DNA from 4 places in the Streptomyces sp. NBC_01267 genome. Region 3 is predicted to be linked to each of the others. Evidence: riboswitches for the same ligand, from Rfam matches in the RefSeq annotation. Region 3 holds a riboswitch; each other region holds the start of a gene.
What was found. A riboswitch is a leader RNA that binds a small molecule or an ion and turns the genes downstream of it on or off. The one in region 3 is predicted to bind cobalamin.
Positions count from the first base shown of each region.

Region 1: it holds a riboswitch for cobalamin, as region 3 does, so the genes downstream of both, OG709_RS24520 (ribonucleoside-diphosphate reductase subunit alpha) here and OG709_RS01545 (ABC transporter substrate-binding protein) in region 3, are expected to answer to the same signal.
Region 2: it holds a riboswitch for cobalamin, as region 3 does, so the genes downstream of both, OG709_RS02845 ((2Fe-2S)-binding protein) here and OG709_RS01545 (ABC transporter substrate-binding protein) in region 3, are expected to answer to the same signal.
Region 4: it holds a riboswitch for cobalamin, as region 3 does, so the genes downstream of both, OG709_RS07245 (cobalamin biosynthesis protein) here and OG709_RS01545 (ABC transporter substrate-binding protein) in region 3, are expected to answer to the same signal.

Region 1 covers NZ_CP108455.1:5,338,521-5,346,211, forward strand. Annotated here, with positions in the region: gene OG709_RS24510 (hypothetical protein) at 1-384, shown strand, start outside; gene OG709_RS24515 (ribonucleotide-diphosphate reductase subunit beta) at 448-1,473, opposite strand; gene OG709_RS24520 (ribonucleoside-diphosphate reductase subunit alpha) at 1,473-3,833, opposite strand; cobalamin riboswitch at 3,966-4,120, opposite strand; gene mctP (monocarboxylate uptake permease MctP) at 4,393-6,024, opposite strand; gene OG709_RS24530 (DUF3311 domain-containing protein) at 6,021-6,272, opposite strand; gene OG709_RS24535 (GntR family transcriptional regulator) at 6,512-7,276, opposite strand; gene OG709_RS24540 (extracellular solute-binding protein) at 7,577-7,691, shown strand, end outside.
Region 2 covers NZ_CP108455.1:582,741-590,431, reverse strand. Annotated here, with positions in the region: gene OG709_RS02865 (phospholipase) at 97-573, shown strand; gene OG709_RS02860 (aldo/keto reductase) at 676-1,515, opposite strand; gene OG709_RS02855 (acyl-CoA dehydrogenase family protein) at 1,743-2,933, shown strand; partial or broken gene OG709_RS02850 (ECF transporter S component) at 3,713-3,889, shown strand; cobalamin riboswitch at 3,937-4,059, shown strand; gene OG709_RS02845 ((2Fe-2S)-binding protein) at 4,182-4,943, shown strand; gene OG709_RS02840 (LacI family DNA-binding transcriptional regulator) at 5,232-6,242, opposite strand; gene OG709_RS02835 (MFS transporter) at 6,417-7,691, shown strand, end outside.
Region 3 covers NZ_CP108455.1:295,173-302,863, reverse strand. Annotated here, with positions in the region: gene OG709_RS01575 (aldehyde dehydrogenase family protein) at 1-1,198, shown strand, start outside; gene OG709_RS01570 (NAD(P)-dependent alcohol dehydrogenase) at 1,201-2,304, shown strand; gene OG709_RS01565 (class I SAM-dependent methyltransferase) at 2,640-3,476, shown strand; gene OG709_RS01560 (hypothetical protein) at 3,505-3,783, opposite strand; gene OG709_RS01555 (hypothetical protein) at 3,995-4,669, shown strand; partial or broken gene OG709_RS01550 (FAD-dependent monooxygenase) at 4,723-4,836, shown strand; cobalamin riboswitch at 4,881-5,032, shown strand; gene OG709_RS01545 (ABC transporter substrate-binding protein) at 5,072-6,058, shown strand; gene OG709_RS01540 (FecCD family ABC transporter permease) at 6,055-7,110, shown strand; gene OG709_RS01535 (ABC transporter ATP-binding protein) at 7,107-7,691, shown strand, end outside.
Region 4 covers NZ_CP108455.1:1,552,583-1,560,273, forward strand. Annotated here, with positions in the region: gene OG709_RS07220 (hypothetical protein) at 1-1,332, opposite strand, end outside; gene OG709_RS07225 (alpha/beta hydrolase family protein) at 1,421-2,548, opposite strand; gene OG709_RS07230 (class II aldolase/adducin family protein) at 2,638-3,315, opposite strand; gene OG709_RS07235 (inorganic phosphate transporter) at 3,478-4,713, shown strand; gene OG709_RS07240 (hypothetical protein) at 4,733-4,963, shown strand; cobalamin riboswitch at 5,104-5,242, shown strand; gene OG709_RS07245 (cobalamin biosynthesis protein) at 5,359-6,288, shown strand; gene OG709_RS07250 (cobyric acid synthase) at 6,285-7,691, shown strand, end outside.

The DNA.
Region 1 (7,691 bases), 5.0 Mb from region 3:
GCCACTGTCCAGGCGAAGGACGGCGACTACTGGATCCATGACAGCCTCGCGCACTTCGACTTCAAGCGCGCGTCGACTCTCACCACGGACGCCACTCCCGAGCCCGTCACCAAGGGCGGCAAGCTCACCGTCAAGGGCAAGCTCGCGCGGGCCAATTGGAACGATCTCAAGTACCACGGCTACACGAGGCAGGACGTGAAGCTTCAGTTCAAGAAGACCGGGGCGTCCTCGTACGCCACGGTCAAGACGGTGAAGACCAGCTCCACGGGCACCCTGAGCACCACGGTCACGGCGACAGCCTCGGGCACCTGGCGCTGGAATTTCTCCGGTACGCACACGACGATGGCGATCACCTCTGCCGGTGACACGGTGAAACTGCGTTAGTACCTGTCCGGGCGCGCCCGCTGGTGATGCGGGCGCGCCTCCCCCTCCGGCCGGAATCAGATACTAGAAATCGTCGTCGAAGGAGACCGACCCCTCGACCGCGACCTGGTAGGCCGACGGCCGGCGCTCGAAGAAGTTCGTCAGTTCCTGGACGCCCTGGAGCTCCATGAAGGAGAACGGGTTCTCCGAGCCGTACACCGTCGGGAAGCCCAGCCGGGCCAGCCGCTGGTCGGCGACGCACTGCAGGTACTCCCGCATCGACTCGGTGTTCATGCCCGGCAGGCCGTCACCGCACAGGTCCCGGCCGAACTGCAGCTCCGCCTCGACGGCTTCCCGCATCATGTCGGTGACCTGCTGCTGGAGCGCTTCGTCGAAGAGTTCCGGCTCCTCCTTGCGGACCGTGTCCACGACCTCGAACGCGAAGTTCATGTGCATGGTCTCGTCGCGGAAGACCCAGTTGGTCCCCGTCGCCAGACCGTGCAGCAGACCCCGCGAGCGGAACCAGTACACGTACGCGAAGGCGCCGTAGAAGAACAGCCCCTCGATGCACGCGGCGAAGCAGATCAGGTTCAGCAGGAAACGGCGGCGGTCCGCCTGCGTCTCCAGCCGGTCGATCTTCTCGACCGAGTCCATCCACTTGAAGCAGAACTGCGCCTTCTCGCGGATGGAGGGGATCTCCTCGACCGCGTCGAAGGCCGCGGCGCGGTCGTCCGGGTCGGGAAGGTAGGTGTCGAGCAGCGTCAGATAGAACTGGACGTGCACGGCCTCCTCGAACAGCTGTCGCGACAGATACAGCCGCGCCTCGGGGGAGTTGATGTGCTTGTAGAGGGTGAGCACCAGGTTGTTGGAGACGATCGAGTCGCCCGTCGCGAAGAACGCGACCAGCCGGCCGATCATGTGCTGCTCACCCGGGCTGAGCTTCGCGAGGTCCGCCACGTCCGAGTGGAGGTCGACCTCCTCCACCGTCCAGGTGTTCTTGATCGCGTCGCGGTAGCGCTCGTAGAAGTCCGGGTAACGCATCGGGCGCAGCGTCAGTTCGAAGCCCGGATCGAGCAGGTTCTTCTGGGAGTTGGCGGAATCGGTGCTCATTACTGGCAGGCCTCGCAGGACTCGGGGTTCTCAAGGGAGCAGGCGATCGCGTCCGCGTCGGCGACCGGGGCGGCGGGAGCCTGCTGTGCGGGAATGGGGGCGGCGGCGGCGCGCGCGATCCGGGTCGCCGGGCGCGAGCGCAGGTAGTACGTCGTCTTCAGCCCCTGCTTCCAGGCGTACGCGTACATCGAGGAGAGCTTCCCGATGGTCGGCGTCTCCAGGAAGAGGTTCAGCGACTGGCTCTGGTCGAGGTACGGCGTACGGGCCGCCGCCATGTCGATCAGGCCGCGCTGCGGGATCTCCCACGCGGTGCGGTACAGCGCCCGCACCTCCGCGGGGATCCAGCTGAACCCCTGCACCGAGCCGCTGGCTTCGCGCAGCGCCTCGCGGGACTGCGCGTCCCAGACGCCCAGTTCCTTCAGCTCGTTCACCAGGTACGCGTTGACCTGGAGGAATTCACCCGAGAGCGTCTCGCGCTTGAAGAGGTTGGAGACCTGCGGCTCGACGCACTCGTACACCCCGGCGATCGACGCGATCGTCGCGGTCGGCGCGATGGCGAGGAGCAGCGAGTTGCGCATGCCGGTCTTCGCGATCCGGGCGCGCAGCGCGTCCCAGCGCGCGGGCCAGGCAGGCTCGGTGTCGAAGTGGTCGGGGTGCAGCACACCCTGCGCCGAACGCGTCTTCTCCCAGGCGGGGAGCGGGCCACTGCGCTCCGCGAGGTCGCAGGACGCCTCGTAGGCGGCGAGCATGATCCGCTCGGAGATCCGGGTGGAGAGCGCCCTCGCCTGCGGGGAGTCGAAGGGCATCCGCAGCTTGAAGAAGACGTCCTGGAGACCCATCAGACCCAGGCCCACCGGACGCCACTTGGCGTTGGAGCGGCCCGCCTGGTCGGTCGGGTAGAAGTTGATGTCCACGACCCGGTCGAGGAAGGTGACCGCGGTGCGGACGGTCTCGTCGAGGCGCTCCCAGTCCATGGAGTCACCGGAGACGAACGCGGCGACGTTCACCGAGCCGAGGTTGCAGACGGCGGTCTCACCGTCGTTCGTCACCTCCAGGATCTCGGTGCAGAGGTTCGACGAGTGGACGACCGAGCCGGGCTCCGCGGTCTGGTTGGCCGTACGGTTCGACGCGTCCTTGAAGGTCATCCAGCCCTGGCCGGTCTGCGCGAGGGTCCGCATCATGCGGCCGTACAGCTCCCGGGCCTGGATGGTCTTCTGCGCCAGCCCGTCGGCCTCGGCCTTGCGGTACGCCGCGTCGAACGCGTCCCCCCACAGGTCGACGAGGTCGGGCACGTCGGCGGGGGAGAACAGCGACCAGGTGCCGTCCGCGTCGACCCGGCGCATGAACTCGTCCGGCACCCAGTGCGCCAGGTTGAGGTTGTGCGTACGCCGGGCGTCCTCACCCGTGTTGTCGCGCAGCTCCAGGAACTCCTCGATGTCGGAGTGCCAGGTCTCCAGGTAGACGGCCGCGGCGCCCTTGCGCCGGCCGCCCTGGTTCACCGCGGCGACCGAGGCGTCCAGCGTCTTGAGGAAGGGGACGATCCCGTTGGAGTGCCCGTTGGTGCCGCGGATGAGCGAACCGCGGGAGCGGATGCGGGAGTACGAGAGGCCGATGCCGCCCGCGTGCTTCGAGAGGCGCGCGACCTCGTGGTAGCGGCCGTAGATCGAGTCCAGCTCGTCCAGCGGCGAGTCCAGCAGGTAGCAGGAGGACATCTGCGGGTGCCGGGTGCCCGAGTTGAAGAGCGTGGGGGAGGAGGGCAGGTAGTCGAGGCGGCTCATCAGCCCGTACAGCGCGGCGACCTCGTCCAGGGCGCGTACCGAGTCGTCCTCGGCCAGACCGCAGGCGACCCGCAGCATGAAGTGCTGGGGCGTCTCGATGACCTGGCGGGTCAGCGGGTGACGCAGCAGGTAGCGGCTGTACAGGGTGCGCAGCCCGAAGTAGCCGAAGCGGTCGTCGGCCGCGGTGTCGATCAGGGCGTCGAGCCGGGCGGCGTGCAGGGTGACGAAGCCGGCCGTGCGGTCCCCGATCAGGCCCTCCCGGTGCCCGACGCCGACCGAGGCGGAGAAGGACACCGCGCCCTGCCCGGCCGCCTCGTCCGCGATGGACCGGGTGAGCAGCCGGGCGGCGAGCCGCGAGTACGCGGGGTCCTCGGAGATCAGACCGGCTGCCGCCTCGGTGGCCAGCTCACGCAGCTCGGCCTCGTCCGACGTGGCGTTGCGCCCGCGCAGCGCGGCGGCGGCGACCTTGCCGGGGTCGGTGTCGGTGAGGTCGGCGGTGAGGTCGGTCAGGGTCCGCAGCAGTACGGTTCCCGGGGCGTCCGTCACCTGTTCTGCGGCAGGTGCGGTGGGCGCGATGGTCACGGTGCGCTCTCCCTCGCTCGGCTGGGGGCCGGCGGGAGGCACGGGTGCGTACGGGCACAGCGAAGAGCAGCACACCGCACAGCATCCGCAGGCCCAACCGCGAGGCCCGGACGTGTCTCATCCGGATCGGTCGAGCCGGATGCGCGGTCGGCAGGTCCTCGGACTCCACGGTGCGCAAAAGCGCACTGATCACACCGTTGCGGGACAGTTCCGGATTCGCACCGGATTCCCCTGCGACGACAGCGAGGATGAGCATACATGTGGGGGCCGCTCGATATCGCACCCCCCATATGTTGTGTCGTGTCCGTTCAGGACCCCCGGACGTACGGGACCGGAGAGCGCCTGGGATCGGCTCTCAGGGGCCTCTCAGGAGTCCGTACGAAGCCCGGTCGCACGGGAATCCGGTGAGCCCCCACCCATGGCCGCCGGGTCGGCGGAACGAGCCCTGAGACCCCCTCGGAGGCCTTCGCCGCGCGCGGGCCCGGGGATACAGCGGAAGGGCCGCCGCGCCTCCCCGGGGGAGAGGCGCGGCGGCCCTCATGCGGCCTGCCGGTCGGTCTCAGTGACCGCCGGGGGCGCCGACGGTGGCCGGCGGGAGGTCGACCTGTACGTCCTCGTCGCCGGCGTCCGCCGTGTAGTCCTCCGGCGAGGTCTCGTCGATGCCGGCCGGGGCCTTGACCGCGTTGAGCACGACCGTCAGCACCAGCGTCACCACCACGTTCAGCACGAACGCGGTCAGCCCGATGTAGCCGATCTGGCCGATGCCCGGGATCTCCTTGGAGGAGCCGCCGAAGTGCGCCTGCGTCGGGCTCGCCACGCCGTACGCGGCCAGCGTCCCGTACGCCATGCCGACCGCCCAGCCCGCGAGCAGCGCCCAGCGGTGGAACCACCGGGTGAACAGCCCGCCGACCAGTGCCGGCATCGTCTGGAGGATCCAGATGCCGCCGAGGAGCTGGAAGTTGATCGCGACGGTCGGGTCCATGGCGAGGACGAAGAGCAGCGCGCCGACCTTCACCACGAGCGAGACCAGCTTGGAGACCTTGGCCTCCTGGGCGGGTGTCGCCTCCGGTTTGATGAAGTCCTTGTAGATGTTGCGGGTGAAGAGGTTCGCCGCCGCGATGGACATGATCGCCGCGGGAACCAGCGCGCCGATGCCGATGGCGGCGAAGGCCACCCCCGCGAACCAGTCGGGGAACATGTTCTCGAAGAGCTGCGGGATCGCCAGCTGTCCGTTCTTCACCTTGACCCCGGCGGCGATCGCCATGAAGCCGAGCAGCGCGAGCAGCCCCAGCATCAGCGAGTACAGCGGCAGGATCGCGGTGTTGCGCCGGATCACATTGCGGCTGCGCGAGGAGAGCGTCGCGGTGATCGAGTGCGGATACATGAACAGCGCGAGCGCCGAGCCGAGCGCGAGCGTCGCGTACCCCCACTGACCCGCGGCGCCCGGCGCCAGCGCGCCGCGTGGCTTACCCGTCGCCGGGTTGGTCTGCGCGAACGCGTCACCGGCCTTGGCGAAGATGTCATGGAAGCCGCCCAGCTTCATCGGGATGTAGATGATCGCCACCAGGATGACCAGGTAGATCAGCCCGTCCTTGACGAAGGCGATCAGCGCGGGGGCGCGCAGCCCGGAGGAGTAGGTGTACGCCGCCAGCACCGCGAAGGCGAGCAGCAGCGGGAGGTCCTTGACGAACCAGTTGCTGCCCTCGCCGCCGACGCCCATCACGTCCAGCACGGCCTGGATGCCGACGAGTTGCAGGGCGATGTACGGCATGGTCGCGAGGATGCCGGTGACCGCGACCGCCAGCGAGAGCCCCTTGGAGCCGAACCGGCCGCGGACGAAGTCCGATGTCGTCACGTAGCCGTGCTTGTGCGAGACGGACCACAGACGCGGCAGGAAGGTGAAGATCAGCGGGTAGACCAGGATCGTGTACGGCACGGCGAAGAAGCCCGCCGCGCCCGCCGCGTAGACGGCGGCCGGGACGGCGACGAAGGTGTACGCCGTGTAGAGGTCACCGCCGAGCAGGAACCAGGTGACCCAGGTGCCGAACGACCGTCCGCCCAGGCCCCATTCGTCCAGGGTGGCGGCGTTCTCGGCGCGGCGCCAGCGCGCGGCCAGGAAGCCGACGACCGTGACGGCCACGAAGAAGAAGATGAAGACGCCGAGCGCGACTCCGTTCACACCGTCCTTCATGCGGACGCACCTCCCTTGCGGGCGCGCTGGTCACGCTGCCACAGCTTGTACGCGATCATCGTCAGCGCGGTCGAGATGAGGACCCAGAGCATCTGGTACCAGTAGAAGAACGGGATGCCGATGAACGCCGGGTCCACCTTCGCGTACGAACCGACCCACAGCATGGCGACAAAGGGTGCGATCAGGCATACCGCGATGATCACGCGCACCGGCGTGATCACCGCTCGTTTCTCGGGCGTGGCAGGCATGGTGGGCATGGTGCGGTCCGTCCCCTCGCTGAGCACCTCGTCGTGCAATGCGCAGGAAATCTAGGGGGAGGGATTCCGGCAGCGGAACCCCCGTCCGCATACCGGAACGACAACACCGTTGAATTCAGGGGAATTCAACGGTGGTCGGCCACCGGCGGACCCGTTCCTTCCTGTGCTGACGCAAGGACGTTAGGACAGGACGGGGGCTCGCGCCACACCTCTGCGAACAGCGGCCGGTCTCAGCCGTTCGGCCGCTGCAGTCGCGCGACGAACTTGTACCGGTCGCCCCGGTACACGGAGCGCACCCACTCCACCGGCTCGCCCCGCTCGTCGATCGAGTGGCGCGAGAGCATCAGCATCGGCAGGCCGACGTCCGTACCGAGCAGCCCGGCCTCGCGCGGGGTGGCCAGGGAGGTCTCGATCGTCTCCTCGGCCTCGGCCAGCCGGACGTCGTACACCTCCGACAGCGCGGTGTAGAGCGAGGTGTACTTCACCAGTGAACGGCGCAGCGCGGGGAAGCGCTTCGCCGACAGGTGGGTCGTCTCGATGGCCATCGGCTCACCGCTCGCCAGCCGCAGCCGCTCGATCCGCAGCACCCGCCCGCCCGCTGTGATGTCCAGCAGCCCGGCCAGCGAGCCGTCGGCGGTGACATAGCCGATGTCGAGCAGCTGGGAGGTGGGTTCGAGTCCCTGGGCCCGCATGTCCTCGGTGTACGAGGTGAGTTGGAGGGCCTGCGAGACCTTGGGCTTGGCGACGAAGGTGCCCTTGCCCTGGATCCGTTCCAGGCGGCCCTCCACGACCAGCTCCTGGAGCGCCTGGCGCACGGTCGTGCGCGAGGTGTCGAACTCGGCGGCCAGGGTCCGCTCCGGCGGTACCGGGGTACCGGGCGGCAGGGTCTCCGTCATGTCGAGCAAGTGCCGCTTGAGGCGGTAGTACTTGGGCACCCGTGCGGTACGTCCCGGCGCTGCGGCCTCGGTCCCGCTGCTTCCCCCGTCGGTACTCATCGCCAGCCTTCCCGAGTGCTGCGCTGCTGCCGTCACCGGCTCCTCCGTCTGTCGCGGCTCACATGGTGGCACGGTCCGGTCACGGGTCGTCGCCCTCCCTCAGGTGTCGGTCCGATAACGGACACGACAGCCTTCTTATACACCCTTGACACCCCCATAGGTCTAGGCCAAGCTCCGAGTACTGGTCTAAACCATTAAAGACCAGGTCCCAGCCCCACGGGCAGTACCTGTCGCACTTGTTGTGGCGAACGGCGTTCTCGGGTGGTGGGGGGAAGTTCTTGCATCCCTGAGGAGGGTGTCGTGAAGCGCGGACTCATCGCGGCGATCGGTGTAGCGGCAATGCTGGCCAGTGTTGCGGCCTGTGGCTCTGACAACGATAAGGACAGCAGCAAGAAGGCGGGGGCCGACGGTTACA
Region 2 (7,691 bases), 290 kb from region 3:
CCGGGCGCCATCACCCGGGACCGTTCCTGCTGGTATGCCCCCACGCATCCCCCGCATCCCCCGCACCGCACGTATCCCCCCACGGAGGACTTCCTCATGCGTACCCGATCCGCAGGGCGGCTCGCCGCTCTCGCCCTTTCCCTCTGCGCCGCCGTACTGGCCGCCTCTCCCGCGGTCGCCGCCCCGGCGGACAAGGGCCAGGTACTCAGCAGCTGGACCCAGACCAGCGCGGCTAGTTACAACTCCTGGAACGCCGCCCACCAGAACCAGGGCGCCTGGAGCGCGTACGGCTTCGACTGGTCCACCGACTACTGCTCCAGCTCGCCCGACAACCCCTTCGGGTTCCCGTTCAAGACCGCCTGCGCGCGCCACGACTTCGGCTACCGCAACTACAAGGCCGCGGGCACCTTCGCCGCCAACAAGGCGCGTATCGACAGCGCGCTGTACGCAGACCTCAAGCGGGTGTGCGCCGGGTACTCGGGTGCGAGCGGGGCCGCTTGCACCGGGCTGGCCTGGACGTACTACCAGGCCGTCGACAAGCTCGGCTCCCTCGCTCCCACCGTCGTGGGCTGACCCCCACGTACCGGTCCGGCCCGGCTGTCCGGCCGGGCGGACCGGTCACGCCCGCCGGTACCACGGGTCCACCGCCCGCCAGTACCCCACGGGTCCACCGCCCTACGGCACGTAGTTGAAGGTGTCCGGGTCGGGACCGGTGCGCTCCCCGCGGTCCAGGGCGGTGATCGCCGCCATGTCGGCCTCGGTCAGCTCGAAGTCGAAGAGCGCGAAGTTCTCCTCGACGCGGGAGCGCGTGACGGACTTCGGGAACACGATGTCGTCCCGCTGGAGGTGCCAGCGCAGCGTGACCTGGGCCGTGGAACGCCCCAGCCGCCGGGCGATGCCGGTGATCGTCGGGTCGTCGAGGACCTTGCCCTGGGCGATCGGGGACCAGGCCTCGGTGGCGATCCGGTGCCCGGCGCCGAAAGCGCGGACCTCGTCCTGCGTCAGATAGGGGTGCACCTCGATCTGGTTCACCGCGGGCACGATCTCGGTCTCCTGGAGGAGCCGCCGCAGATGGTGCGGCTGGAAATTGGACACCCCGATGGCCTTGGCCCGTCCGGAGCGGTAGATCTCCTCCATGGCCTTCCAGGTCTCGACGAAGTCACCGACCTCGGGCAGCGGCCAGTGGATCAGGAACAGGTCGAGGTAGTCGAAGCCCAGCTCGGAGAGGGTCCGGTCGAAGGCCTTGAGCGCGTCGTCGTGCGCGTGGAAGCCGTTGTTCAACTTGCTGGTGACGAAGACGTCCGTACGGGGGAGTCCGGACGCGACGACCGCCTGACCGACTTCCTTCTCGTTGCCGTACATCTCGGCGGTGTCGATGTGCCGGTAGCCGATCTCCAGCGCGGCCAGCGTCGCCGCCTTCGTGTCGGCCGGCTCGATCTGGAAGGTGCCGAAGCCCAGCTGGGGGATCTGGACGCCGTTGTTCAGGGTGATGGTGGGAACCGCGTTCACGATCATTCCTTGCCTCGTCCGGATGATGCCTCGGGCAGGGGCGGCCCGCGCCGACCCACTGGATCCAGAGTGCAACGGCCCAGGGCCCCTGTCGCATCGGCTGCCCGGACGGCGGTCCTTCGTACGGCCCGGCCGATTCCGGAGATCCGAAGAAGACCGGTCATCGCCATTCCAAAAGACTGGAACGCGTTCTACTGTGCCCCTCGATCCGATGCCGTTACCGAGGAGGGGCCGTGCACCTCGAATACACCCCCGAGCAGCAGCGGCTGCGCGCCGAACTGCGCACCTACTTCGCCGAACTGGTGCCGGACAACGCCTACGCGCGCTACGCGGACGCGGGAGCCCAGAAACGCTTCTACCGCGAGACGGTGCGCAGACTGGGCACCGACGGCTGGCTGGGCGTCGGCTGGCCCGAGGAGTTCGGCGGTCGCGGACTCTCCCCGATGGAGCAGTTCATCTTCTTCGACGAGGCCGCGCAGGCGGGCGTACCGCTGCCGCTCATGGCGCTCAACACCGTGGGTCCGACCCTCATGCGGTTCGGCACCGACGAGCAGAAGGCGTACTTCCTGCCGAAGATCCTCAAGGGCGAGATCGACTTCGCGATCGGCTACAGCGAGCCCGACGCGGGCACCGATCTCGCCGCGCTCAAGACCCGGGCCGTACGCGAGGGCGACGTGACCACCGGGCACTACACGGTGAACGGGCAGAAGATCTGGACCACCAACGGCGACACCGCCGACTGGGTCTGGCTCGCTGTCCGTACGGACCCGGCCGCCCCCGCGCACAAGGGCATCACGATGCTGCTGGTGCCGACCGACGACCCCGGGTACTCCTGCACCCTCATCAACACCCTCGCCTCGCACGACACCACCGCCAGCTACTACGAGAACATCACGGTCCCCGCCTCCCGCCGCGTCGGCGAGGAGAACAAGGGCTGGCGGCTGATCACCAACCAGCTCAACCACGAGCGCGTCACCCTGGCCGCCCACGGCACCATGGCCATCCGCGCCCTGCACAACGTGCAGTGCTGGGCGGCCGACACCGAGCTCGCCGACGGGCGCCGGGTCATCGACCTGGGCTGGGTGCGCGGGCGCCTCGCGAGGACCCACACCAGGCTCGACGCGATGAAGCTCCTGAACTGGCAGATGGTCAACGCCGTGCAGAACGGGACGCTCACCCCGCAGGACGCCTCGGCGGTCAAGGTGTACGGATCGGAGGCCCGCCGGGACGCCTACGCCTGGCTCATGGAGGTCGTCGGCGCGGCAGGATCTCTCAAGGAGGGATCCACGGGCGCGGTGCTCCACGGTGAACTGGAGCGCGGCTACCGCTCGGCCGTCATCTTCACCTTCGGCGGCGGCAACAACGAGATCCAGCGGGAAATCATCTCCTGGATCGGGCTGGGGATGCCCCGCGTGCGGCGGTAGGCCCTGCGGGCGGGACGGACGCAGTCTGCCCGCTCGTCTCGACCGTGGCGGTGGCGCGGTGGCGCGGTGGCGCGGTGGCGCGGTGGCGCGGTGGCGCGGTGGCGCGGGGGCTCGGAATGCCGGAGGCCCGGGAGAACGGGAGAAGAAAGGTCCGCGAGGAGGTGGCCCGGCTGCGCGCGGGGGCCGAGCGTGTGCAGGGCCGTGCTCGCGGTAGAGGAAGGCTCCCCTGGTAGGGCTGGCCGAATCCCGCCCTACCTGTGGGTCGCTTGATCTGTTGCCATGGCTGAGGGTGGCGGGGGCGGCACCGTGGGATGGGGGTGTTGTGGGGCCAGGGGCCTCTCCCCTGAACGGAGCACGGACCGGCGAGCGTTGCAGCGATGGCTGCTCGGCAGGTTCACCCTGACCGATGTGATGACCGACACCGCGTTGCCGCCGGGAACGGACCCAAGGGAGGCGTTCGATTTGATCAGGCATGGGCGGCAGGAGCTGGACCGGTTGCTCCACATCGTGGATACGCCTGGGACCGCCGAGGCGGCGTAGTACACGACCAGCCCGAGCGGTGATCAAACTCCTGCCCGGCGAATGCCGATGGAGACCGCCGGTGAGCCGGGACTCGACGAGATCCTGCTGCAGTGGCGGCTTTCCGGCGGCTGCGTTTCATGGGGCCACCAGCAGGCCGTGGCGTCTCAATGGCCCCAGGGTGCAGGGCTCTTCCGCCGAGGACCAGGCCATTTCTTTCCGCCGTCCGACTCAACGCCTGCGTCTCGCTCGTCATCGCCCTGGCGGCCTCCTTCGGCTGGGACACCGGGCGGGCCGTCACCAACTTCGTCTGCATCATGCCGGCCGGACCTGCGGTGCTGACCACGTTCCGGCGCGCTGCCCGACGGGCCCGGTTCCAGGCTCCGGTGCACTTCACGCCGGCCCGCCCGGCGGCACCCGACAAGGAGCAGCGCTGATCCGGATGTGGAACGGCTTGATTGACCCGCCGGAGAAACGGGCCCTACGCTCCCCGTGGAGTGATGGCACAAGGAAGCTGGTGAGATTCCAGCACGGTCGCGCCACTGTGAGCCACGCCACCGGAAGGTGGCCGGCGAGTCGGACACTGAGCCCTCACTCCGCCCGTACACGCAAGGGACGCACGATCCCAGAGGGAGGGCTCACCTTGAGTACCGTTTCCACATTCCGTCCGGTGGCCGCACCGGGCGCGATCGGGACCGCCACCTCGCAGCAGCCGGACCCTGTTCCGGCATGAGCAGCCCTCCTGCGGCGAGCGCGGTGATCGGGGAGATCGCCGAGCTCGGTCCGTTCTTCGCCGTGCAGGCCCACCCGCCCGGCGTGGAGCCGCCCGAGCCCTGGCAGCGGATCACCCGCCCGCTGCTCGAAGCCCGTGTGACGGGTGTACGGGACTGGCTGGCCGCGGCCGGCGGGCAGTCGCCCGACGCGGTCGAGATCCGGGTCGCGGCATCCGTCGCCCACCTGGGACTGGCCGCCCGGCTGATCTCACCCGCACTGGCCGCCGCCGTCCTGCACGGCCTGGTACCCGCCCCCGGCCTCGCGGATCTCCGGTGGCAGCCCGTGATCGGCGGCCAGATCCCCCTGTCGCTGCCCAGCGATGCCTTCACCGACCTGTCGCTGCCCGCCGGTGCCTGCACCGGCGGATCCACGGTTGCGCCGACCCGGCTCGCCGACGAGCTGAGCAGTCGTCTGCTGGACGGCCCACTGCGTGAACTCGCCGATGCGATGGCGGAGTTCACGGTCTCCCGGCGCATCCTGTGGGGCAACACCGCCTCGGCCGTCAACGGAGCCGCGTCCATGATCACGACTACCCGCCCGGACCTCACCGCACGGACCCGTGCCATCACCTCACGTCTCCTGGAACGGCCCCCACTGCGCGACGCGAGCTGTACGGGGCCCGACGGAGCGTTCCGGCGGCGCAGCTGCTGCCTGATCTACCGCGCCGCGCCCGGTGCCTCAGGGGCTCTGTGCGGGGACTGCGTACTGTCCCGTTGACCAGGCCGCTCACCCGGCCTTCGCACCTGTGGAGGAACCGCCGCGCGCCGACGTGCCGAGCCTCGCGGAATCGTCCTGGGCGGAGCGCCGGCCGTCGCGCTCGCACCGGAGGAGTACGGACGGCCGGGCCTGGCCCGCCGCCGGCTCGGTGGCCAGGGCTCCCGCAGGAGCGCCCCGAACCGCGACGTGGCGCTGACCGAACCCCGGTCGAACCCGGACCGGCTCCGACGCCCTCGCCCACGAGTGGCCGCCCCCGCGCCGACCGCTCGTGGGCGGGGGACGCGCGGCTCAGGACGTCTCGCGGCGGACCAGGAAGGGGGTGGCCAGCACGCCGGCCACTACCGATTCCGTGCGTGCGGGCCGTTCCAGCACGGAACGCACCGCAACGCACAGATGGTCGGCGATCTCCACGGGATCGAGGGCGACCGAGGAGAGCATCGGCCGCAGGAATGTGGCGATGGCCAGGTTGTCGGCGCCCACCAGGGCGACATCGCCCGGTATCGTCGCGCCCTGGTCGTTCAGGGCGCGGTGCAGCAGCGCCCCGTACTCGTCGTTGTAGGTGAATACGGCGGTCGGACCGCCGGGCCGCCGCACGGTGGCGGCTGCGGAGGCCGCTGATTCGTGGGTGGCCTCCATGGTGATCTCCTCACCGCGCGCGCCGGCCGCGCGAGCCGCGTTCTCCAGCCCTTCGGCGCGGGCACGGCCCAGGCCCTCCAGCGGCCCGGCGGGGATGATCGCCGCGAGGCGCCGGTGCCCGACGGCGAGCAGGTGCGCTGCTGCTTCGGCGCCGATCCGTCCCTGGTCGAACTCCAGCGTGTCGGCCCAGGGCGTGGGGCCGCTGGAGATCATCAGAACCTCGGTCCCGGCGCGGCGCAGCAGGGCGACGGAGGATTTCGTACACCGGTCGGCCGTCACCAGGACCGCCGCGGGGTGCAGTTCCGCCCACATGCGTGCCGCCGCCATGCCGGTGGTCCCGCGATCCCCGTGCACCAGCAGGGTCAGGCCGTCGGCCCGGAGCTTGTCGGAGAGGTGCTCGATGGTGGCGTCGATGATGGGACCGAGCGGGAGCTCGGGCAGCGGCATCACCACCAGCCGGCTGGTTCCCGCGCGTAGTTGGCGCGCCGACACATTGGGGGCGTAGCCGAGCTCCCGCACGGCGGCCAGGACGCGTTCACGTGTGGATGGCGCGATGCGGGAGTTGGGGACGTCGTTGACGACGAGCGAGACCGTGGAGCGCGACACGCGTGCCAGCCGCGCGACGTCCGCGCTGGTGGGTGCCCGTCCGGCGGCTGAGTTCACGGCGTCTCCTGCGAATCTGTGGCTTCGGTCCCGAATCCTAGCCGGGCCTCCGGTGGGGCTTCACAAATCTGCTCACACGTGTGAACATCATGGAGGTGCTCACACGTGTGAGCAATGCCTTCCCCGGAGCCGTACGAGCCGCGCGAACCGTGCCAGGACGCCGACGCCCTCCGCATGACTGACAACGAGGTCACCATGATCACTTCGAGATCCGGGCACCGCGCCGACTCCGGTACCGCGCTCGTGGACGAGCCGGGCACCAGCCCCGGACGGCAGCCCGGCGAGCGCCGCCTGCTGGGCGGCCTCATGGCCAACAGCGTCGCGCTGTACGCCGTCTACGGCGCGGTACCGGCCGTGCTGCTGGCCGACCTGGTCGGCCAGGTGGACCCCGAGAACAAGTCCACCGCGCTGGGAGTCATCAGCGCCATCGGCGCGATCGCCGCGATGCTGGCCAACCCGATCGCCGGGGCGCTGTCCGACCGCACCCGCAGCCGCTTCGGGCGGCGCGCGCCGTGGATGGCGGGCGGAGCCCTGCTGGGCGGACTGTCGCTGATCGCGGTCGGGTCGGGCAACAGCCTCCTGTGGATCGCCGTCGCCTGGACCCTCGCGCAGATATGTTTCAACGGCCTGCAGGCGCCGCTGACCGCGGTCGTCCCTGACCGCACCCCCGTGCACCGGCGAGGCGTCTTCTCCTCGGCGGCCGGCCTGGCGCAGATGCTCGGCGCGACTCTCGGTACCGCACTCGCCGCCGGTTTCGCCAACGCGCTGGGCCTCGGATTCGCCGTCTTCGGCCTGCTGGTCATCGCCGGTACGGCCGTGTTCCTCCTGCTCAACAGGGAACCCTCCACCGCCGGCGCCGAGGTCGCCCCCTTCCACCTGAAGGCGTTCCTGGCCGGCTTCTGGGTCAGCCCGCGTCGCCACCCGGACTTCGCCTGGGCCTTCCTGGGCCGCTTCCTGATGATCCTGGGCTACTACAGCGTCTCGTCCTACCAGCTCTACATCCTGGAGGACTACATCGGCCTGAGTCACAGCCGCGCCAACGACCTGGTGCCGCTGCTGAGCCTCGCGATGCTGCCCGGCATGATCGTCATGATCTTGGTGATGGGACCGCTGTCGGACCGCGTCGGCCGCCGCAAGCCCTTCGTCGTCGCCTCCTCCCTGGGCATGGCGGTCGCGCTGGTCGTGCCGTTCATCGTCCGCTCGGAGGGGGCCATGTTCGCCTTCGCCGTGATCGCGGGATTCGCCTTCGGCACCTACATGGCCGTGGACACCGCCCTGATGACCCAGGTCCTGCCGAACCAGGGCGACGCCGCCAAGGACATGGGCGTCCTCAACATCGCCAACTCCGCACCCCAGGCCCTGGCCCCGGCCGTGGCTGCCGCCGTCATCGGCCTGCTCGGCGGGTACCGCCCGCTGTTCGCCGTCGCGATCGTCCTGGTCGTGGCCGCG
Region 3 (7,691 bases):
CGCAGTGGAGGCGGCCGGGGCCGACCTCGCTCCGCTGCTCACCCGTGAACAGGGCAAACCCCTGGCCGAGTCGTACGCGGAGATCGCCCGCACGGCAGCCCGCCTGCGCTACTTCGCGGAGTTGGCCCCCAGGCCACGGCCCATCAGGGACGGCCGACCGGTACGCAGCGAGATCCGCTGGCGACCGCTCGGGCCCGTCGCCGCGATCGTCCCGTGGAACTTTCCCCTCCAGCTCGCGTCGGCGAAGTTCGCGCCCGCGCTCGCCGCAGGCAACACGGTGGTGCTCAAGCCCTCTCCCTTCACGCCCTTGGCCACACGGGTGCTGGGGTCCGTCATCGCCACGGCCCTCCCCGAGGACGTACTGACGATCGTCACCGGTCATGAACCCCTCGGCGCCCGCCTGGCCTCCCATCCGGGGATCCGCCATGTGACCTTCACCGGTTCGATTCCCACCGGACGCGCTGTCGCGGAGGGAGCGGCGGCGTCGCTCGCCCGGGTCACCCTGGAGCTGGGTGGCAACGACGCCGCCGTCCTGCTGGAGGACGTGGACGTGGAACTGATCGCGGACCGGCTGTTCTGGGCGGCGTTCCGTAACTGCGGACAGGTCTGCATGGCGGTCAAACGTGTCTACGCCCCGGCCCGGCTCTACTCCGACGTGGTCGAGGCCCTCGCGCAGCGCGCGAAGACCGCCGTTGTCGGAGCCGGCCTCGACCCGGGCACGCAACTGGGCCCCGTCAACAACGCCCCCCAACTGGCCCGGGTGGAGCGCTGCACGGCCCAGGCCCTGGCAGCCGGTGCCCGAGCAGTGGCCGGTGGCCACCGGCTGGACCGGCCGGGCTACTTCTACGCCCCGACGATCCTCGCCGATGTCCCGCCCGACAGCCCGGTGGTGACGGAGGAACAGTTCGGTCCGGTCCTGCCGGTGCTGCCGTACGGGAGCACCGACGAAGCCGTCGAGGCCGCCAACGGCACCTCCTTCGGGCTGGGCGGATCGGTATGGGGAACGGACCTCGACCGGGCCGAGGCTGTGGCCGACCGGCTGGAGTGCGGGACGGCGTGGATCAACCACCACGCCGAACTGTCCCTCGCTCAGCCCTTCGCGGGCATCAAGGAGAGCGGCGTCGGCGTCGCGGGCGGGCCATGGGGGCTCTACGGGAACCTCAGACCGTTCGTCGTCCACCGTCCGGAGGAGGCATGACGATGAGGTTCGGCGCGGCGGTACTGCGCTCGTACGAGAGCCGATTCGCCGTCGAGGAGGTGATCCTGAACACGGGACCGGCCGACGGCGAGATCCTGGTCAGGATCGCGGGCTGCGGGATGTGCCGGACCGATCTCGCGGTCCGGCGTTCGGCGGGCCGCTCGCCGCTGCCGGCGGTGCTCGGCCACGAGGGGGCCGGGGTCGTGGTGGAGACGGGCGGCCCGCACACCGGCCTGAGCAACGGCGACCACGTCGTGCTGAGCTTCGACTCCTGCGGACGCTGCCGGAACTGCCTGGACGCTGCCCCCGCCTACTGCGGCTCGTTCGCCTCGCTCAACCTCTTCGGAGGGCGCAAGGAGAACGCCGCGCGGTTCACCGATGCGGCAGGGGAGGAACTGGCCCCCCGGTGGTTCGGACAGTCCTCCTTCGCCGAGTACGCGGTGGTTCCGGCCCGCAATGCCGTCCGGGCCGACCCCTCGCTGCCCGTCGAACTTCTCGGACCGCTCGGCTGCGGCTTCCTCACCGGCGCCGGAGCGGTCTTCAACTCCTTGGGTGTCGGGCCCGGCGACACCTTCGCGGTCTTCGGCGCAGGAGCGGTCGGTCTGGCCGCGGTGATGGCGGCTGAGGTCTCCGGAGCGGTGACCGTGGCCGTCGACCGGCACTCCGAACGGCTGGCCCTCGCCGAACGATTCGGCGCGATCCCGCTGCACGCCGCTTCGACCGACCTGCCCGGCCGCATCCGGCAACTGACCGACGGTGGCGCGCAGTTCGCGCTGGATACCACGGCCTCTGCCCGGCTGATCAACGACGCGCTCCGGGCCCTGCGTCCGACCGGCCACCTCGGTCTGGTGGCCCGGCTCCACAGCACGCTGCCACTCGAACCGGGGGCACTGGACCGGGGCAGGAAAATCTCCCACATCTGCGAGGGGGACGCGGTGCCGGGACTGCTCATCCCGCGGCTGACCGGGCTGTGGCAGGCCGGGCGGTTTCCCTTCGACGAGCTGATCCGTACGTACCCGCTCGCCGCCATCAACGAAGCCGAACGCGACTGCGAGGCGGGCCGCGTGGTCAAACCGGTTCTGCTTCCGGAGGGGAGGAGCCGATGAGCGAAGCGTTCAATGCCCCTGCCCATCCGGTCGACGCCGATCGACCGTCACCGGGCAGCATGACGGCAGGTCCTTGAACCGCCCGCACCGAGACGGCCGGGCCGAGGAACCGGGTGGCCGCAGGGCTGCTCGCTACGGGGCGCTCCCCGAGGAACGGGCGCCCGGAGCGGTGGCGCCGTGCGTCCGCCGCTGATCCAGCATTCCTGTCCCTCACTGTTCGTGGTCGCAACTAGCTCGATGGAGGACACGTGGCCGGCACAACGCCCGGGAACATCGGTGTGGATGGCGTGGATGGCGTGGATGGCGTGGAAGGAGGGGTAGGCCTGACCGCTCTCATGGTCGCCGCGGCACGGGCGATCGAGACACATCGCCACGACACGCTGGCACGGGACATCTACGCGGAGCACTTCGTGCTCGCCGCACCGGCATCCGCCGGCTGGCCGGTCCGCATGCAACAGGTTCCGGACGGGGACGCGAACCCGCTGTGGGGGCGATTCGCGCGCTACTTCGGTCTGCGGACGAGGGTCCTCGACGACTTCCTCCTCCGGTCGGTGCAGCCGGGCGCCCGCCAAGTGGTGCTGCTCGGGGCGGGGTTGGACTCCCGGGCGTTCCGGCTCGACTGGCCTCCCGGCTGCGTGATCTTCGAGATCGACAGGGAGGGCGTGCTGGCGTTCAAGCACAAGGTGCTCGACGGACTGTCGGCCACCCCCAAGGCGGCGCGTGTACCCGTCCCGGTCGATCTGCGGGCCGACTGGGTCGGAGCGCTGGCCGACGCGGGCTTCGACCCGGCAGCACCGAGCATCTGGCTGGCCGAGGGATTGCTGTTCTACCTGCCATCCGCCGCCGAGACGTACCTCATCGACACGGTGGACCGGCTGAGCACGGGAGGAAGCGCGCTGGCGTTCGAGGTCAAACTCGACAAGGACTTGCTGGAGTACCGCGACAGCCCGCTCTACACCTCGACGACACACCAGATCGGCATCGACCTGCTCGACCTGTTCGACAGAGAGCCGCGGCCCGACTCCGCCGGTGATCTGGGGAGCAAGGGCTGGTCCACATCGGTTCGTACCCCCTTCGACTTCACCCGCCACCACGGACGCGGCCCGCTGCCCGAACAGAACGACGCGCTGGCGGGCAACCGATGGGTGTTCGCGAACAAACCCGGACCGTGACGCCAGCGCCGGGCGGCCGACCGGATGTTCAGGCGGCATGGCGTCCGCCCGGTGTGGATTGTTCCGTGCGAGAGGCCGGCGGGCCCATCCCGTACGAGTGATCCTGCCAGTTTTCGGAGATCGACTTCCCTCTCGCGCGCAACGGGTCCCGCTTCGAGAAGGGCACCATCGAGACGACCGGTTCATCGTCCTCCTCGTCCCAGTCACGCCGCAGGTGCACGACGTTCCTGTCCGCGAATGCGCCGAAACCCTCACACCCACGCTGCGCGTCCCGCTCGGCGCGCAGTTCGTCCAGTCCGGGCGGCATCCGAGGCGCGTCGATGTCGACTCGACCTCGCGTGGCGACCGGTCAAGAACACCTGCCTGAGGTCAGCGTTCGTCCGGCCGGGGCGACCGCCCAGGGGTGGTGTCAGGCCCACCCCTGGATACGGGTTCCAGGCCCAGAGACTGCGAGGCCCGCGGGGCACAGGCTTCTCCTTATGGACAGCAGCGCATCGCTGAGAACTGAGGGGAATCCGATGAACGAGATCGTCGCCCGGCGTTTCACGGGGGCTGTGGGGATCGCCGCAGCGGCGGGCCTGATCCTGGAGGTACCGCTGTACTTCGTCTACTCGGGCCCCCCGCCGCAAGCCAATGTGCTGGCCCGCCTGCTGATCGGGATCCTCGCTCTGGGCCTCGTTCTGGTCTTCGCCACCGCCTTCCGCGAACTCGTCAAGAGGGCTGCTCCCCAGGCGGAATGGGCCGGCACGCTCGCCTTCGCGTCCGGCCTCGCCTACACCGTGGTCACGCTGGTCTCCAGCGGCCTGGAAGCCGGGGCCGTCATCGCCACCGACCACCCGATCGACCCCACCATCAGCGTCTCCGGCACCTACATCCTCTACGGGACGATCTCCCGCATGCTCCTGGCCATGTTCCTGGGCAGCTTCGGCTACGCCGTCAGCAAGAGCGGCCTGCTGTCCCGTTGGGCCCACCGCAGCGCCTACACGATCGCCGGGATCAACCTGGCCTTCATGCCGTCCCTCTTCTTCGGGAACGCCCCCGCCCACTTCTACGCCGCCAACGGCTGGGGTACCACCGCCCTCATGGGCGCCCTGCTGAGCTACTGGCTCCTGGCCATCGGCATCACCACCTACCGCAGCGCCCGCCGCGTCCCGCAGCAGGCCGCGATCTTCCAGCCCCTTCCCGCCCCCTGAAGCCACCTCCACCGCCGCCCCTGCCGACACCTGGCAGAGGCGGCGGCCCGCTGGGCGACGCCGCGCACGTACACGCGCCGTTCGGGGGTCAGGGGTTCAACCTCGGCGTCGGCGACACGATGAACCCCGGCTGGAAGCTCGGCGCCGTGCTCGCCGGGCCGTACCCGGCCGTCATTTCGCCACCGCTCTTCCGACCGCCTGTCGCGGCCCGGAAAGTAACGGCATATGCGGTCTGACAGACTGAGCCCCGAAAACTCAGGCGACGCGCGTCAGGAAACCGGTGTGAATCCGGTACGGTCCCGCCACTGTGACCGGGCTGCAACAGCCCGGAAGTCAGACACTGGCCGCGCCGCCTTCTCCGTACAACCAGGGGACGAGGACATCCCCCGGAAAGGCTCGGCCATGCCCCGGATCCGCCGTGTACCACTCGCGCTCATACCGCTGCTTCTGCTACCGCTCACCAGTTGCGGCTCCGGCACGGGCGGCGCGGACAAGGCAGCGGCCGTACCGGTCGCCGACGGTTTCCCCTACACGGTCACCAACTGCGGCACGAAGACGACCTTCGACGCCCCGCCGAAGCGGGCCGTCACCATGAACCAGCACGCCACCGAAGTCATGCTGGCCCTCGGCCTCCAGGACCGGCTGGCCGGGACCGCCTACCTGGACGACAGCATTCTGCCGAAGTACCGGGCCGCATACGCCAGAACCAAGGTGCTGGCGAAGGAGTACCCCTCGAAGGAGGTGCTGCTCGGCGCGAACCCCGACTTCGTCTACGGCGGATACAGCAGCGCCTTCGACAAGGCCAAGGGCGAGGACCGGGCGGGACTTCAGCAGAGCGGCATCAACACCCGGCTGAACGTCGAGAACTGCACCGGGGGAAAGGTCGGTATCGATCAGCTCGCCACCGAGATCACCCAGGTCGCCAGGACCTTCGGCGTACCGGAGCGCGGCAAGAAGCTGATCGCCGAGGAGCGGCAGAAGATCGGAGCGGTCGAGACAGAGCTCAAGGGCTCCTCGCATCCCTCGGTGTTCGTGTACGACTCCGGCGACAGTTCCGCGTTCACGGCGGGCGGTAACGGCATCGGCAACGAGATCGTCCGGCTCGCCGGGGGCAGGAACGTCTTCGCGGACCTCGACGACACCTTCGGCGACGTGTCCTGGGAGCAGGTCATCAAGCGCAGGCCCGAGGTGGTCGTGATCTACGACTACGGTGGCACCACGGTCGCGGCCAAGAAGAAGCGGCTGCTGAACGACCCGGCGCTCGCGGACGTACCAGCGATCAAGAACAAGAGGTTCGCGGTACTCCCGCTGTCCTCGGCCGTGCTCGGCGTCCGGGTCGCCGACGCCGTGCAGGACCTGGCCGGGCAGCTGCACCCCGATACCCCGTGAGCGCGGAGTCCGCCCGCACCCGCCTGAAAACCGTCCTCCGCTCGACACCCGTCGTGATCGGTGTCCTCACGGTCCTGCTGCTCACGGCAGTGGTGGCCGGCCTGGCGCTCGGCCCGGTACGGATTCCGCCGGGCGAGGTGCTGCGTACCGTAATGGGCGGCGAACACACCGGTGCCTACCCGACGATCGTGTGGGAGGTACGGCTGCCCAGGGTGCTGCTCGGGGCCGTCGTCGGCGCCGGGCTGGCCCTGTCGGGCGCGGTGCTCCAGGCGCTGGTGCGCAATCCGCTGGCCGATCCCTTTCTGCTGGGCGCTTCCTCCGGGGCATCGGCGGGCGCCGTCGTGGTCGTCGTGCTTGGGGTCGGCGCGGGCGCGGCCACCGATGTGGCGCTGCCCGCCGCCGCGTTCGCAGGGTCCATGGTCGCGCTGGTCGCCGTCTACGCGATGGCCCGGCGCGGCGGCACCATGACGACGGGTCGGCTGATTCTGGCCGGGGTGGCGATCCAGTACGTGCTGTCCGCGTTCACCAGCCTGATCCTGGTGCTGTCCTCCCGGGCCGAGCATGTGCGGGCGATCATGTTCTGGACCCTGGGAGGCCTGGGCGGCGCCCGCTGGGACCAACTGGCCCTGCCCGCCGCGGTCCTGGGCGTGGGGGCCGTACTCCTGATCAGCCTGGCCCGTCCGCTGGATCTGCTGCTGACCGGGGAGGAAGGGGCCCGCAGCCTCGGCCTGGACCCCGGCCGCTTCCGGGGCTTGGTCTTCGTGCTGGTGTCGCTGATCATCGGCGTGCTGGTCGCCTACAGCGGGGCGATCGGCTTCGTCGGCCTCATGATCCCGCACGCCGCCCGGCTGATCGTCGGCGCGTCCCACCGCAGACTGCTGCCGGTGACCGCCCTCGGCGGCGCGGTTTTCCTGCTGCTGGCCGATCTGCTGGCGCGGACGGTGGCAGCCCCCGAGGAGATCCCCGCCGGGGTGGTCACCGCCCTGGTGGGCGGCCCGTTCTTCCTCTGGCTGCTGCGCCGCTCCAGCCGTACCGAAGGGATCACCGGATGAGCCCGGCACCGTCCCCGACGGCGCTCACCGCCGACGGGATCAGCTACGAGGTGGCCGGCCGCACCCTGCTCGACGGGGTCGCGCTGGACGCAGCCCCCGGCGAGACGGTCGGCCTGGTCGGGCCGAACGGCAGTGGCAAGACCACCTTTCTGCGCTGCGTGTACGGCGCCCTGCGCCCCGTGGCGGGGCGGGTCCTGCTGGACGGGGCGGACGCCGCGGCCCTCGGTGTGAAGGAACGGGCCCGGCACGTCGCCGTCGTACCGCAGGACAGCCCCGGTGCCTTCGGCCTGACCGTGCGAGAAGTGGTGGCGATGGGCCGCAGCCCGCACAAGCGGTTCTGGGAGCAGGACGACGCCGACGACGCCCACCGCATCGACCGGGCGCTGCGGCGTGTCGGCGCGGCGGCCCTGGCCGACCGGCGCTTCGAGGAACTGTCCGGCGGGGAACGGCAACGGGCCCTGATCGCCCGCGCCCTGGTCCAGGACCCGGGACTGCTGGCGCTCGACGAGCCCACGAACCATCTGGACATCCGCTACCAGTTGGAGATCCTCGGCCTGGTGAGGACGCTGGGCACCACCAAT
Region 4 (7,691 bases), 1.3 Mb from region 3:
GGCCAGGGCCACCAGCACCTGCACGGTCCGCGGATGGCCCACCGCCCGTACCTCTTCGAGCAGCGCGGGGACGGTGCCCTGCACGGCCGATTCGAGGTGCCGGACCAGCAGGGGGCTCTCGCCGTGGTCGGCCACGGCCGCCGCGGTGTCCACCCACAGCCAGGTCGCTTCCTCACGGGTGAGCGCGTCGTGGGCGTCCTCGGGGTCCGCTCCCTCGTACTCGGCCAGCCAGAGCACGGCGTACGGGCGGAGCGAGGTCTCTCCGGCCGCTCCGCGTACCGCCGCCTCCGCGGGGGCGCCGACGACGCGCAGCGCCTCGAAGGCGAGACCGCGCAGCAGCGCGTCCTCGCCACGGGCGACGCCGAGCAGTTCGGTGACGGCGCTGCCGACGGTGCGGGCGGCCAGCCAGGCGCGGTACTCGGCGCGGGCCGGGCCCGGGGTCAGCTGGGCGCAGCCACGCAGCATGTCGTCGGCGGGCTGTTCGATGTTGCCCGCCGGGCTCTGCGCCGCGACGCAGATCTGTTCCAGCTTGACCCAGACCGCCCAGTTGCCCAGCGGGGTGAGCGTCGCCTGGCCGGGTGCCAGGGTCAGTGCGCCCACGGCGGCCAGGCCCTGGAGGGCCCAGTCGAGGAGAGCGGGGAGCAGTGCGGCCGAGGACGGCGTCGCGGGCTGCTGCTGCGGGCCGTAGGGCACCTCGCAGCGTTCGTCGTGGAGCTCGGCGACCCGCTGCTGGAGCAGGTCGAGCAGGGCGGGCACGGTCACCGGGCCGGCGGAGAGCTGGAGCAGTGACAGCACCTGCGGTATGGCCTCGACGACCTCGGCCACGGCGGTCGGCGCGACGTCCGCGGCGGCCGGGTGGACGATCGACCAGGCGTCGAAGAGCGCCACCCAGCCGCGCAGCACCGCGATGTCGTCGCCGTCCCAGGCGCGCAGCCGCCAGCCGGGGCGTGCGGTGTCCCCGTGCAGTTCGACAAGTCCGGCGAGCCGGGCGCGGTCCCAGCCCGCACGTACCTCTTCAGGCGTCAGTGCCAGTGTGCGTACGGCCTGTTCGGCAGCCGGCGCGGAGAGGGCACCGGCCTGTACGAACGGGGGCTCCCCCGGCCGGTCGGAACCGAGGGCGTGGGGAAGGACGGCCCCGGCCCAGCGGGCGATCCGTACGGCGTCGGCGAGCAGTGCCCTGGCCTGGCGGGCCAGCTCCGCCGGGGCGGGAGTCCCCTCCGGCGGGCGCGGGGTGGGGCGGATTGGCCGGTTGCTCACGACACGGCGGGCCGTGACCAGAGGCCGGGGGCGGACGAGTCGGAGTCTGGAGTCGCGCGGGTTACGGGACGTCACGGGGAGCAGTCTTGCCTCTGACGGGCCGAAAGCCCAAACGGAACCCCTCGTTACAGGTTGACGGAGGGCGTACGCCGGTCTCCCGCCGCTACATCAGCGGGGTCAGGAAGCGCCGCAGGGCTTCCTCGTATCCGGCCGGGTCCGCATTCCACATGGCCCCGTGCGGGGCGTCGGCGACGGTGCGCATCTCGACCAGATCGGGCCGCATCGCGGCGAGTTCGCGGGAGCGCTGCCAGGACGCCAGCCGGTCGTCGGGGCCGTGGAAGATCAGTGTGGGCACGTGCAGGGCCCGGGGGTCGGCGGCGGACCGGAGCCGGTCGCCGTCCAGGCCGGTGCGCCCCTGGGCGGCCCGTACCGCGAGCGGCAGCAGGGCGGCCGGGGTGCGCCGGGCCGAGGCCAGCGCGCGCAGCGTGGCCTCCCAGTCGAGGACCGGGGAGTCGAGCACCAGTCCGCTGATGCGGTCGCGCAGGGCCGAGCGGGCCGCCGCGTGCAGGGCCATGGAGGCGCCGGTGGACCAGCCGTGCAGGATGACGTGCCTGGCTCCGTGGCCGACGGCGTACCGGATGGCCGCGTCGAGGTCGCGCCACTCCGTCTCGCCGAGGTGCCCGAGTCCGTCCGGGGAGGCGGGTGCGCCGGGGTCGCCCCGGTAGGAGATGTCGAGGACCGGGAACTGCAGGTGGTGCAGGAAGCCCAGCACGTTCATGGGGTGTTCCCTGGTGGCCCCGAGGCCGTGCACGGTGATCACCCAGGTGGGGCGGGGGCCCGGCACGAACCAGGCGGGTGAGGCGCCGAGTTCGCCGGGGATCTCCACGTCGGTGCAGTCGATGCCGAGGGCGGAGCGGGGGTCCCCGGCGTACACCTGCGGGGTGAGCCGCACCTTGGTTCCGGGGGCGAGCGAGCCGTGACCGATCCGCTCCAGGCGGCGGACGACGGTGTCGGCGGTGTGCGGCGCCCGGTCCAGGACGGGACCGACGACCGCCTGGACGTCCGGGCCCGCCAGGCCGTACATACCGGGGCGCAGCGAGGCCAGGCACCGGGTCAGGGTGACCTGGCCGGGCGCCGTGGCGTGCACGGAGAGCCGGGGTTCGTCGGGCAGTGGGCGGCCCCGGCGCGCCTTGAGGGCGGCGTCGCCGGCGAGCCGGCCGGCTGCGACCGCAGCCGCGCCGACGCCGATCAGGGTGGTGACGGCCGTTGCCGTCGCGGTAGCCGGGCGCACGCCTCAAGTGTCCGGCTCGGTGGGCCGGGCTGCCAGCGGGCGGGAGCAAACGGGGCCGGACCCAACGGTGGCGGGGCGGCCCCGGCCCGTCATTGCTGGCCGTAACCGCGGAGCTTCTCGCTCACGGCGGAGAGTTCGGCGGGCGACAGCAGGGTGGGGGTGCGGCCGGGCAGTGCGGACGCGGTGAGCCAGAGCCGGCACATCCACTCCAGCTGGGCGGTGCGGTCGTAGGCCTGGTCGAGGGAGGTCCCGTAGGTGACCGTGCCGTGGTTCTGCAGCAGGCAGCCGGTGCGGTCGGTGAGCGCGACGAGCATGTTCCCGGCCAGTTCGTCCGATCCGTACAGCGCGTACGGGGCGACCCGCACCGGGCCGCCCAGCGCCGCGGCCATGTAGTGGATCACCGGCAGTTCGGTCACCAGGGTGGAGACGGCCGTCGCGTGGACGGCGTGGGTGTGGACCACGGCGGTGGCTCCGGTGCCGCGGTGGATCGCGAGGTGCAGGGGCAGTTCGCTGGTCGGTTTCAGCTCGCCCAGGACCTGGCGGCCCTCCAGGTCCACGGCAACCGTGTCCTCGGGGCCGAGCCGGTCGTACGGAACCCCGCTGGGGGTGACGAGGACCAGGTCGCCGCAGCGGACCGAGACGTTGCCCGAGGTGCCGACGACCAGGCCTTCCGCCGCCGTTCTGCGGGCGGTGGCCACGACGTCGTGCCAGGCGCGGGCGACCGGGTCGTTCTCCTGCGATGGGGGGCCTGCCGTCGGGTCGGTCATCCGGCGATGATGCCAGCCGCCCGCGGACGGCGGTAGGAGCGGCGGCAAGCGGAAGGAGAGCGCCCGTTCGGAGTCACCACAGCGCCTGCCCCAGTTCACCTTCCGTTCATCCAGGTTGCCTACGTTCGTCTCGTCAATGACCTCGAACGATTGCCCAGGTAAATGGAACACTTGACCCTGCTCCTTGGGATCGTGATCATTACCGCTCTCGTGTTCGACTTCACGAACGGTTTCCACGACACGGCCAACGCGATGGCGACGACCATCTCGACCGGCGCTCTCCGGCCGAAGACCGCGGTGGCCATGTCCGCCGTACTCAACCTCGTCGGAGCATTCCTGTCCGTGGAGGTCGCCAAGACGATCTCCGGCGGGATCATCAACGAACAGGGCATCACCACAGAGGTGATCTTCGCGGCGCTCGTCGGCGCCATCCTCTGGAATCTGCTGACCTGGCTGCTCGGCCTGCCGTCCAGCTCCTCCCACGCGCTCTTCGGCGGACTCATCGGCGCCACGCTGATGTCGGTCGGCTCCTCCGGTGTCAACGGCGATGTCGTCGTCACCAAGGTGCTGCTGCCCGCGGTCGCCGCACCCGTCGTCGCCGGCATCGCCTCGGTGCTCGCCACCAAGCTGACGTACCGGATCGGCCGCCGTACGGACGAGAAGGCCACCGCCAAGGGCTACCGGGCCGGCCAGATCGCCTCCGCCGGACTGGTCTCCCTCGCCCACGGCACCAACGACGCGCAGAAGACCATGGGTGTCATCACCCTCGCCCTGGTCACCGGCAACGTCATCGCCCCGGGCTCGAACCCTCCGCTGTGGGTCATCGTCTCCGCGGGCACGGCCATCGCACTCGGTACGTACCTCGGCGGCTGGCGCATCATCCGCACCATGGGCAAGGGGCTCACCGAACTCAGGCCGCAGCAGGGCTTCGCCGCCCAGACCGGCGCCGCGACCGTGATCCTGGCCTCCTCGCACCTCGGTTTCTCCCTCTCCACCACCCAGGTCTGCTCGGGCGCCGTGCTGGGCGCGGGCGTCGGCCGCAAGGGCGGGGTGGTCCGCTGGTCCACCGCGACCCGGATGGCCGTCGCCTGGTGCCTGACGCTTCCCGCGGCGGCCGTGGTCGGCGCGGGCGCCGAGTACCTGACCCGCAACGGCCCCTGGGGCGTCGCCGCCGTGGCCGCCCTGCTGATCGCGGGCTCGGGTGTCATCTGGTCGCTCTCCCGCCGCCAGCCGGTCGACCAGCACAGCGTCACCCCCGACGAGCCCGCGGGTGTGGTGACCACCGCCATCGCGGCCGTCGCCCCTCCCCCGGCCGGACTGTCCGCCGACGAACTCAGGGCCACCATCCCCGCACCGGGGGGCGCCGCACCGGAGCCCAGCCGACCGGCCACGGTCTGAAGCAGAAGGACACCGCAGCATGAACATCGACTGGGCAGCTCTCGGCACCGTCTTCGGCGTCAGCCTCGTGGCGACCGTCGGACTCGTGGGCCTGTTCACCCTCGGCATCGTGGGCCTCGCCGGGAAGCCCGCGCAGGAGACGGGCTCCACCGGCCGGGGCCCGGCGCTCGCCGCGCGCACCGGCGCGTACGCCTGCTTCGCTCTCTGCGCGGCGGCCGTGGCGTACGGGATCTATCTGATCGTCGCCTGACCGCCCCGCACCCCCGTCCCCCGGCTCCACTCCCCGTTCCACCCGAACCGCCCTCCGACCGGCCTTCCACGGCCCGCCGGGGGGCGGTTCGTGTGGGGCTCAGCACACTGCCTCCTTGCAGGTCAAGGGGGAGTTGACGGGTGTTCGCGGGGCGTGGTGGACTGCCGGAGCCAATACGGCGGCAAAAGAGGAAGCCCGGTGCGAATCCGGCGCGGTCCCGCCACTGTCATCGGGGGTCACCCCCCGGGAGCCAGGAACTCTCACCGCCGATCACGTCGAACCAGGGCGCGGACACCCTGAGTGAGGACATATCGCCATGCGCGGCTGCCTGCTGCCCGATGCTGTGAGTACTACCGGTACGAAGGTTTTCCGAGGCGTATCGGCCTGCTGACCCGATGCGTGCCGAGCGTGTATTCGTGTACGGCGCCACCACCGGCCTCGTAGCAGACCTGATCGTCGGCGATCCGCGGCGCGGACACCCGGTGGCCGCCTTCGGACGGGCCGCGGCTGCCGTGGAGCGCCGGCTGTGGCGCGACCACCGCGGACGCGGGGCGCTGCACACCGTGGTGTGCGCCGGAGGCGTGGTGGGCGCCGCCCTGCTGGCCCGGCGTGCCGTGCGCGGCCGGGCCGCCGCGGGCATCGCCCTGACCGCCGTCACCACCTGGGCCGTCGTCGGCGGTACCTCGCTGGGCCGGGAGGCGCGGGCGGTCGGCGACGCGCTGGCCTCGGGCGAACTCGAAGCGGCCAGGGAGCGGCTGCCGCATCTGTGCGGGCGTGATCCGCAGGCGCTCGACGGACAGCAGATGGCCCGCGCGGTCGTCGAGTCCGTCGCCGAGAACACCTCCGACGCCGTGGTGGGCGCGCTGGTGTGGGGGGCGCTGGCCGGGGTGCCCGGTCTGGCCGGGTTCCGGGCGGTGAACACACTGGACGCAATGGTCGGCCACCGCTCGCCCCGGTATCTGCGGTACGGCTGGGCCTCGGCCCGGCTCGACGACGTGGCGGGCCGGCCGGGAGCCCTGCTGACCGCTGTCCTCGCGACGCTGGCCGGCCCGGACCCGCGCGGTGCCGTGCGGGCCTGGCGCGCCGACGCGGCGAAGCACCCCAGCCCCAACGCCGGTCCGGTGGAGGCCTCGTTCGCGGGGGCGCTGGGCGTACGGCTCGGTGGCACCCTCTCGTACGGCGGCCGGGTCGAGCACCGGGCCGTGCTCAACGGCGGCGGCCGGCCCGTCGGCGTGGACGACATCGAGCGCGCGGTACGGCTGTCCCGGCGGGTCTCCGTACTGGCGCTCGCGACGGCTCTCCTGGTGAGGAAGGTGCGCGGATGAGTGGCGGAGTGCTGGTCGCCGGAACCACGTCGGATGCCGGGAAGAGCGTGGTCACGGCCGGGATCTGCCGGTGGCTGGTGCGCCGGGGGGTGAAGGTCGCGCCCTTCAAGGCGCAGAACATGTCGCTGAATTCGTTCGTCACCCGCGAGGGCGCGGAGATCGGCCGGGCGCAGGCGATGCAGGCGCAGGCGGCGCGGGTGGAACCCACCGCGCTGATGAACCCGGTGCTCCTCAAGCCGGGGAGCGACCGGTCGAGCCAGGTCGTGCTGCTGGGCAGACCGGTGGGCGAGATGAGCGCCCGCGGGTTCTTCGGCGACGCGTCCGGCGGGAAATCCGCGTACGGCGGGGGGCGGGAAGCCCTGCTGGGCACCGTCACGGACTGTCTGGCACAACTTCGGGGCACGTATGACGCGGTGATCTGTGAGGGGGCCGGCAGTCCTGCCGAGATCAATCTGCGCCGGACGGACATCGTCAACATGGGCATCGCGCGGGCCGCGCGGTTCCCGGTGGTGGTGGTGGGCGACATCGACCGCGGTGGCGTCTTCGCCTCCTTCTTCGGCACGACCGCGCTGCTCAGCGCCGAGGACCAGGAGCTGATAGCCGGGTACATCGTCAACAAGTTCCGCGGCGACGTGTCCCTCCTGCGCCCCGGCATCGACATGCTGCAGGGGCTCACCGGGCGGCGTACGTACGGGGTGCTCCCGTTCGCGCACGGCCTCGGCATCGACGAGGAGGACGGGCTGCACGTCTCGATGCGGGGCGCCGTACGGGAGTCGGCCGTCGCCGAGCCGTACGGACCGGACGTCCTGCGGGTCGCCGTGTGCGCCGTACCGCTGATGTCCAACTTCACCGATGTCGACGCGCTGGCCGCCGAGCCCGGGGTCGTCGTGCGGTTCGTGGACCGGGCCGAGGAGCTCGTCGACGCGGACCTGGTGATCGTGCCGGGCACCCGTGGCACCGTGCGGGCGCTGGAGTGGCTGCGCGAGCGCGGGCTCGCGGCGGCGCTGGCCCGGCGGGCGGCGGAAGGCCGTCCCGTGCTGGGCATCTGCGGCGGTTTCCAGCTGCTCGGCGAGCACATCGAGGACGAGATCGAATCGCGCGCCGGGTCGGTGGACGGGCTCGGGCTGCTGCCCGTGCGCGTACGGTTCGCCGCCGAGAAGACCCTGGCGCGGCCCGTCGGCGAGGCCCTCGGCGAGCGCGTCGAGGGGTACGAGATCCATCACGGCGTCGCCGACGTGACCGACGGCGTCCCCTTCCTGGACGGCTGCCGGGTCGGCTCCGTCTGGGGCACCCACTGGCACGGCTCGCTGGAGAGCGACGGCTTCCGCCGCGCGTTCCTGCGCGAGGTCGCGAGCGCGGCGGGCCGCCGCTTCGTCCCGGCGCCCGACACCAGCTTCGGCATG